Methylobacterium currus: one gene and its partner. The protein of the gene in region 1 interacts with the protein of each later gene in a pairwise test. Links are inferred from orthologs where the notes say so. Each region holds a gene or a part of one and is shown in the gene's direction. Other genes may lie near its edges.

Region 1 (3,835 bases):
CGATGTCGATGGATGCCAAGGCGATAGGTCCCAAGGCGATGGGTCGTCTCACGCGGCTGGCGCAGCCCGGCCATTTCATGCGCTGGTCCGGGGTTCTGCTGCCCTGGGTGGCGGGCCTCGCCCTCGTGCTGCTGGCGGTCGGCCAGTACCTGACCTGGTTCGTGGCCCCGCCCGACTACCAGCAGGGCGAGACGGTGCGGATCATGTACATCCACGTGCCGGCGGCCTGGATGGCGGTGTTCTTCTACGGCGCCATGACGGTCTCGGCGCTCGGCACCCTGATCTGGCGTCATCCACTGGCCGACGTGGCGCAGCGCGCCGCCGCCCCCATCGGCGCCGCCTTCACCCTGATCTGCCTCGTCACCGGCTCGCTCTGGGGCAAGCCGATGTGGGGCACCTACTGGGTCTGGGACGCGCGCCTGACCTCGATGCTGGTGCTGTTCCTGATCTATTGCGGGCTGCTCGCCCTGTGGCGGACCATCGAGGATCCGAACAGGGCCGCCCGGGCGGTCGCGATCCTGACCCTCGTCGGCGCCGTCAACCTGCCGATCATCAAGTTCTCGGTGAACTGGTGGTCGACCCTGCACCAGCCGGCCTCGATCCTGCGGATGGGCGGGCCGACCATCCATCCGACCATGCTCTATCCCCTGCTGGTGATGATCGCCGCCGCCTCGGTGCTCGGCGTCGCCCTGCATCTCCAGGCGATGCGCACCGAGATCCTGCGCCGGCGCGTGCGCACCCTGACGATCCTGGAGGCCGAGCGGCTCGATGCCGCGCTCCTCGCCCCGCAGGCGGCCTGACCGGCATGGATCTCGGCCCTCACGCCCCCTTCATCCTGGGCGCCTACGGCTTCACCGGCTTGGTGATCCTCGGCCTCGTCGCCCACGCGTTCCTCGACCGGCGGGCGCAGGAGCGGGCGCTCGCCCGGCTCGCGCAGGAACCGCCTCCGCGGGGCCGCCGGTGAGCGACGTCCCCTTGCATCCGGTCGAGGAGACCGAGGAGCCGCCGCGCCGCAGCCGGCTCCTCTTCCTGCTGCCGCTCCTCGCCTTCGCAGGCCTGGCCGGCATCTTCCTCGGCAAGCTGCTCACCACCGGATACGATCCCTCCGCCATCCCCTCGGCCCTGATCGGCCGCCAGGTGCCGGACTTCACCCTGCCGCCGGTCCCCGGCCTGACGGCCGACGGCGCCGCGGTGCCGGGCCTGACGGCCGCCGATTTCAAGGGCAAGGTGACGGTGCTGAACGTCTGGGCCTCGTGGTGCGCACCCTGCCAGGTCGAGCATCCGATGCTGGTGCGGCTCTCCCGCGACGGGGTCAACCTCGTCGGCATCGACTACAAGGACCAGCCCGAGAACGGCCGCCGCTTCCTCGGCCGTCACGGCAATCCGTTCCGCGCGGTGGGGGCCGACGAGGCCGGCCGCGTCGGCATCGATCTCGGGGTCTACGGCGTGCCGGAGACCTTCGTGATCGGACCGGACGGGCGAATTCGCGAAAAACTCGTCGGCATCCTGACGCCGGAGAATTACGACGCCTTCCTGGCGCGGGTGCGGGCGATGCAGTAGGGGGCCCTCGTGCCCCTGTCGCGGATCTCCTTCGGCGAACGCGTCAGTCGTCCGGGATAGGGGCGAGGCTATCGCCTCGCTCCCTATTTCGGCAGCGCGTAGATGTTGACCTCCAGCGCGTCGTCGGACGGGCTCGCGAGCGGGGTCAGGTATTCTTCCACGAAGGCATCCTGGACGAGGATGCCCTTGGCATCGAGATAGGCCGTCACCGTCTCGTAGGTCTGGTCGATGCCCTCGTAGGCGCCCTTGTGGGTGAAGCGCAGGGCCTTGCCGCTCGGCGTCGAGCCGAAGCGCAGGTCGTCCGGGAGGCCGGCGGGACGCGGGTTCGGGGCGGCCTCGACCGGCACCATCACCTCGAACTGGAAGCCGTCATCGTCGGTGCGGGTGAAGACCGAGATCGGCTGGCCGTTGGCCTTGATGCCGGCCCCTGCAAGCGCCGCCTCGACCTTGGCGATCGCGTCCTTCAGGCTCGGCAGCGCCTGATCCCACTTCGCGGTGCCGGACAGGATCGCGGCGGGCTTGGCCGGCAGCGTCACCTCGTCGACGTCGGACGGGTCGCCCGGATTGGCGACGAGGGGCGCGCGCCCGGCGGTCGGGGGCACCGGCGTCGCGGGCGGCAGCGCCTTGTCGGGCGCGGGCGGGGCCGGCGCCTGGTTGGTCCCCTGGCCCGGGCCGGGCGCCGTGGTGGTCGGCAGCGGCGCCGATTGCGCCGGCGACGGGGTGCCGGCCGGGGGCGCGGCCGGCGACGGCGCGGGAGCCGGGGCAGGCTGCTGCGCAAGGACCGGCTGGGCAAAGACCGAGGCCCCGCAGGCCAGGGCCGCGGCGAGGCCGATCGCGATCGTCGGGAAGCGGGTCTTCATCACGGGCGGAGCGCTCCGGGCTCTGGCGCGGGCTGGCAGTGCCGGCCGGCATTGGCGTGGGCCGGCATCGCCGGCCGGATCGAACGCGTCAAGCGCAAAGCCGTTGCGGGCTCATCGCGAGAGCGTGAGGGCGGGGCCTCGTCCCGACGCCCGGTCGGCTCGCCTGCGCGCCGGTTCTGGTCCATACACCGCGCGGCCCCCATCTGCGCCTTGCCCGTCGGAGAATCCTGCCCGTGTCCCCCCTCGCCCATCGCCGCTTCCTGAAGATGAACGGGCTCGGCAACGAGATCGTGGTGCTGGACCTGCGCGGCAGCGACATCCGGGTGCAGCCGGAGGAAGCCCGCGCCATCGCGGCCGATCCGGCCTCGCGCTTCGACCAGATGATGGTGCTGCACGATCCCGTCACCCCGGGCACCGACGCCTTCGTGCGGATCTACAACACCGACGGCTCGGAGGCCGGTGCCTGCGGCAACGGCACGCGCTGCGTCGCCTGGGCGATGCTGGACGATCCGGCCATGGCGCGCCCGACACTGGGCGAGAACCTGATGCTCGAGACGAGGCCCGGGCTCCTCGAGGTCGTGCGGGTGTCGCCCGTGGATTTCACCGTCGACATGGGGGCGCCGCGGCTGCGCTGGGACGAGATCCCGCTCGCCGAGCCGTTTCCCGATACCCGCCGCATCGAGTTGCAGGTCGGGCCGATCGACGATCCGGTGCTGCACTCGCCGGGCGCGGTCAGCATGGGCAACCCGCACGCGGTGTTCTTCGTCGAGCGCGATCCAGACACATACGACCTCGGGCGGATCGGCCCGCTGCTCGAATCGCACCCGATCTTCCCGGACCGGGCCAACATCTCCCTCGCGCAGGTCATCGACCGCACGCATCTCCGCCTGCGGGTCTGGGAGCGCGGCGCCGGGCTGACGCGGGCCTGCGGCACCGCCGCCTGCGCCGCCCTCGTGGCGGCCGCGCGCCTGCGCCTGACCGGCCGCGAGGCCACCGTGACGCTGCCGGGCGGCGACCTGCGCATCGCCTGGGGCGAGGACGACCACGTCCGCATGACCGGCCCGACCGAGTTGGAACACGAGGGCACCTTCGCAGCCTCACTGTTCGAGGCGTCGTCGTGAGCGTCGAGGTCCTGAGCTTCGGCTGCCGCCTCAACGCCGCCGAATCGGAGGCGATGCGCCGTCAGGCGGAACAAGCGGGCCGCACCGACCTCGTCGTCGTCAATACCTGCGCGGTGACGGCGGAGGCCGGGCGTCAGGCCCGCAAGGCGATCCGGGCCGCCGCGCGCGCGAACCCGGCGGCGCGGGTGGTGGTGACCGGCTGCGGCGCGCAGGTCGAGACCGAGGCCTACGCCGCCATGCCGGAGGTGGCCGAGATCCTCGGCAACCGCCGCAAGCTCGATCCGACGGTCTGGA
Region 2 (3,995 bases), 3.9 Mb from region 1 along the record:
CGCCCGTCGAGCGACCAGATCTGACATGAGAGCTGCCGCTCGTAGGCGGTCTGCGCCGGGATGGTGCGGATAGCCCCGTCCGGTCCCGGGCCGCCGACCGCGCCCACCAGGGAACTGACCATGCGGGCTGCTTCCTGCAGGCGGTTGTCGAGGACCTGCTCCACCTCGCGCTTTGAGCCAAAGTAGATCCAGGCGACCGCGCTGAGCCAGATCAGGCCGGTGGCGAGCAGCAGGATGGCGAACAGCCTGGCGCGGAGCGACCTCATGTCAGGGCCCTCATGCGGTAGCCGAGGCCGCGCACCGTTTCGATGGCGTGTCGGCCGATCTTGGCGCGCAGGTTGTGCATGTGAACCTCGACGGCATTGCTCTCGACCTCTTCCTGCCAGCCGTAGAGGCGCTCCTCCAACTCCGCTTTCGAGCGAAGCACGTCAGGTCGTTCCATGAGGGCCGCCAGAACCATAACCTCGCGCCGGGAGACGGCGACCGGCACACCGTCGACGGTGACGGCGAGGCTGCCGGGATCGAGCCGGATGGCGCCGTGTTCCAGGATCGCCGCGGCCCGCCCCGAAGCCCGCCGGACGACGGCGCGGATGCGGGCGGAGAGCTCGTCGAGGTCGAAAGGCTTGCCGAGATAGTCGTCGGCGCCCCCGTCGAGCCCGGCGATCCGGTCGGCCACGGCGTCCCGGGCCGTCAGCAGGACGACCGGCGTCCGGTCGTTCCGGCGGCGAAGCCCCCGCAACACGTCGAGGCCAGAGCCATCGGGCAGCATCAGGTCGAGCACGATGGCCGAGAACGCGCTCGTGGCGAGCGCCGCCTCGGCGTCGGCGCAGGTCGCGACGCAATCGACCGTCGCCCCGGCCAAGCCCAAACCAGCCCGGAGCCCGTCCGACAGGATGGTGTCGTCCTCGACGACGAGGATGCGCATGCGTGTCTCCCTTCACCGCCTCCATCCTCCGGGCCCCGCTTAAGCCTGGCTTAAGCTGCGTTTCCGATCCGCGTCGGGCCGATCCGAGCCCGGACCCCACCTATGCCGAACGTGTTCACCCACCTTGTCCTCGCTGCCCTGCTCTGAACCGGCTCCTCGCTGTGGTCGCCGGGGCAGTGCCGCGAGCCCGGTGCGAGGCCGACGCCCTTCACCGTCGATGTCACCCGTGACCCCGACCTCTCGCTGCGCCTGCGATGGACCATCGCCCCCGGCACCTACCTCTACCGTGACAAGATCGCCGCCTCCGACGGAAGCGGCAGGGAGCTGCCCGTCGGCACCCAGCCCGGCGAGACCAAGGACGACCCCAACTTCGGGCCGACGGAAGTCTATCACGGCGCGACGGAGGCCATCGTTCCAGGTGCGGCTCTCGCGGGGCTGCGCGAGGTGCGCGTCACCTATCAGGGCTGTGCCGAGAAGGGCATCTGCTACCCGCCGATCAGCAAGGTCATCGAGGTCCCCGCGGGAGGTCCACAGGCGACCGCCGAGACGCCGGCCACTGGCGCGCAGACCGAGCCCGAGAGCGGCCTGCTCTCGGGCCAACTCGCGGGCGTCCTGGCGACCTTCCTCGGGCTCGGCCTGCTCCTGGCCTTCACCCCGTGCGTGCTCCCGATGGTCCCGGTGCTGGCCGGCATGCTGGCCCGGTCCGGGGAGCGGCTCTCGGCCGGGCGCGGCTTCGTCCTGTCCGGCACCTACGTGTTCGCGATGGCGCTAGCCTACGGGACGCTTGGCGTGGCGGCGGCATGGTCCGGGCGCAACCTCCAGGTCGCGCTCCAGACTCCCACTGCGCTCGGACTGCTCGCCGCGGCCTTCGCCTCCCTGGCCTTGTCGATGTTCGGCGTGTTCGACCTGGCGCTGCCGTCCGGTGCCGCCGGCCGCCTGTCGCGACTGAGCGTAGGCAGGCTTGGCGCGCTTGGTGGCGCCTCCGTCATGGGGTTCACCTCCGCCCTGATCGTCGGGCCCTGCGTGACGCCGCCGCTCGCCGCGGCACTCCTCTATGTCGCCCAGACCGGAGACGTGGTGCGGGGTGCCGCCGTCCTGTTCGCGCTCGGCCTCGGCATGGGCCTGCCGCTGATCGCGTTCGGGACGTTCGGGGCAGGGATCCTGCCGAAGTCAGGCCCATGGCTCGTCGTCGCCAAGCAGGCCTTCGGGGTGGTCTTCCTCGCGTTGGCCATCACCATGGTCTCGCGCCTCGTGCCGTCCGAGGTCTCCCTCGTGCTTTGGGGCGCGCTGGCGATCGACATCGGCGTGTTCGTCGGGGCGTTCGACGTCGTCACGGCGGGCGCCGCGGGCCGGCTGGGCAAGGGCGCTGGTATCGTTGCCGTAACCTACGGCTGCGCCCTCGTCGTCGGCGCCGCGAGCGGCGGGACCGACCCGCTCCGGCCGCTCGCCGGACTCGGCCGGACGCAGGCAGCCCACGTCGAGGAAGGCCGGACTGTCTCCTTCGTCCCGGCTTTCGAGGCCGCCCTCGCGGCGGCCCGTGCCGCGGGCAAGCCGGTGCTCGTCGAGTTCGCCGCCGACTGGTGCACCGTCTGCAAGACGAACGAACGGACGGTCCTGGCCGATGCCGACGTCCGAGCGAGGCTGAGGGCCGTCTCGGTGATCCGCGCCGACGTCACCCGCGACGACGACGCCACACGCGCCCTGATGCGGCGCTTCGAGGTCGTCGGACCGCCAACCCTCATCCTGATGCGACCCAACGGCGCCGAGGTCCGCGAGGCCCGCACCGAGGGCGAATTCACGGTCGATGACCTGAAGCGTCGTCTCGCCCTCGTCGGCGCCTGAGCCACCCCCTTTCGACAAATTAAGTTTCACGGAGACCACGATGGACCGCAGGACCCTGCTCGCCCTTCTGCCCGCCGCCGCGCTTGCGCCCGCCCTGCTCTCGCTGGCGCCGCCGACCGAGGAAGCCTTCGCCCAGGGCGTCGACCCCAACGCGATCTTCAACGACCCGCAGGCGCCGGTCTCCGGTAACCCGAAGGGCGACCTGACCATCGTCGCGTTCCTCGATTACAACTGCCCCTTCTGCAAGAAGGCCGAGCCCGACCTTCTCCGGCTGGTGAAGACGGACGGGCGCATCCGCCTCGTCCACAAGGACTGGCCGATCCTCGGGGACGCCTCCGTCTACGGCGCCCAGTTCGCCCTCGCGGCGCGCTACCAGGGGCGCTACGAGACCGTCCACGCGGCCCTGATGGGCATTCCGGGCCGCGGCATCACCAAGGAACGGATGCGGGAGGCGGTCGAGGCCTCCGGCGTCGACATGACCCGGCTGGAGCGGGACCGCATGGCACTTGCCGGCGAGATCGCGGGCTTGCTCCAGCGCAATCTCGACCAAGCCGACGCCCTCGGCCTGCAGGGAACCCCGGTCTTCCTAATCGGCCAGCTAAAGGTCGCGGCGGCGCTCGATTTCGACGGTTTCAGGCAGGCGGTCGTCCAGGCCCGCGCGCGAGGACGCTCGTGATGCCGCGGCCCCTCCGCCTTCCGACGGTGATCGCCCTCGCCTCGGCGCTCGGCGCCTGCTCGACCTCGCAGGGGGCGCCGGCCTCCGTCGCGGTGGCCCGGCAGCAGATCGCCCCGGAGGTCTTGCGCCGGTACGCCGCCGTCACGGACGAACCCTTCCCGGTCGAGGCGGTCGACCCGCGTGACCTCAAGGCGCGCAACGTCCGCCAGTTGGTCGACTTCCCGTCGAAGGAGCCGCCCGGCACCCTCGTCGTCGATCCATACAAGCGCTCTCTCTACCCCGTCATGGAGGGCGGCAAGGCGATGCGCTACGCGGTCGGGGTGGGCAAGGCCGGATTCGAGTTCACCGGCGAGGCGACCGTCGCCCGCAAGGCTTCCTGGCCGCGATGGGCGCCGACCCCCGACATGCTCCGGCGTGATCCGGAGCGGAACGGGCGCTGGGCCGGCGGCATGCCGGGCGGCGACAGGAACCCGCTCGGGGCCCGGGCGCTCTACCTGTTCAAGGACGGCAAGGACACGCTGTACCGCATCCACGGCACGACGGAGCCCTGGA

Evidence for each region. Proteins that work in one complex are often made in the same cells at the same time.
Region 2: the proteins of DA075_RS10575 (region 1) and dsbD interact in binary tests that used the Escherichia coli proteins (3 or more experiments, as listed by UniProt). The link is inferred for Methylobacterium currus from one-to-one orthologs.

What each region holds. Positions count from the first base shown.
Region 1 is NZ_CP028843.1:2,204,570-2,208,404, forward strand. What follows is about bases 1-2,760. They hold DA075_RS10575 (DsbE family thiol:disulfide interchange protein), read left to right. Parts: upstream 1-960; coding sequence 961-1,560; downstream 1,561-2,760. Other genes in these bases: DA075_RS10565 (heme ABC transporter permease), read left to right, coding at 39-800; ccmD (heme exporter protein CcmD), read left to right, coding at 806-964; DA075_RS10580 (GyrI-like domain-containing protein), read right to left, coding at 1,644-2,420; dapF (diaminopimelate epimerase), read left to right, coding at 2,654-2,760. In the rest of the region: more of dapF, read left to right, coding at 2,761-3,541; tRNA (N(6)-L-threonylcarbamoyladenosine(37)-C(2))-methylthiotransferase MtaB, read left to right, coding at 3,538-3,835. UniProt on the Escherichia coli protein: Involved in disulfide bond formation. Catalyzes a late, reductive step in the assembly of periplasmic c-type cytochromes, probably the reduction of disulfide bonds of the apocytochrome c to allow covalent linkage with the heme.
Region 2 is NZ_CP028843.1:6,086,045-6,090,039, forward strand. Bases 506-3,425 are described here. They hold dsbD (protein-disulfide reductase DsbD), read left to right. Parts: upstream 506-1,084; coding sequence 1,085-2,767; downstream 2,768-3,425. Other genes in these bases: DA075_RS27960 (response regulator), read right to left, coding at 506-925; DA075_RS27970 (DsbA family protein), read left to right, coding at 2,808-3,425. In the rest of the region: more of DA075_RS27960, read right to left, coding at 263-505; more of DA075_RS27970, read left to right, coding at 3,426-3,443; DA075_RS27975 (L,D-transpeptidase), read left to right, coding at 3,443-3,995. UniProt on the Escherichia coli protein: Required to facilitate the formation of correct disulfide bonds in some periplasmic proteins and for the assembly of the periplasmic c-type cytochromes.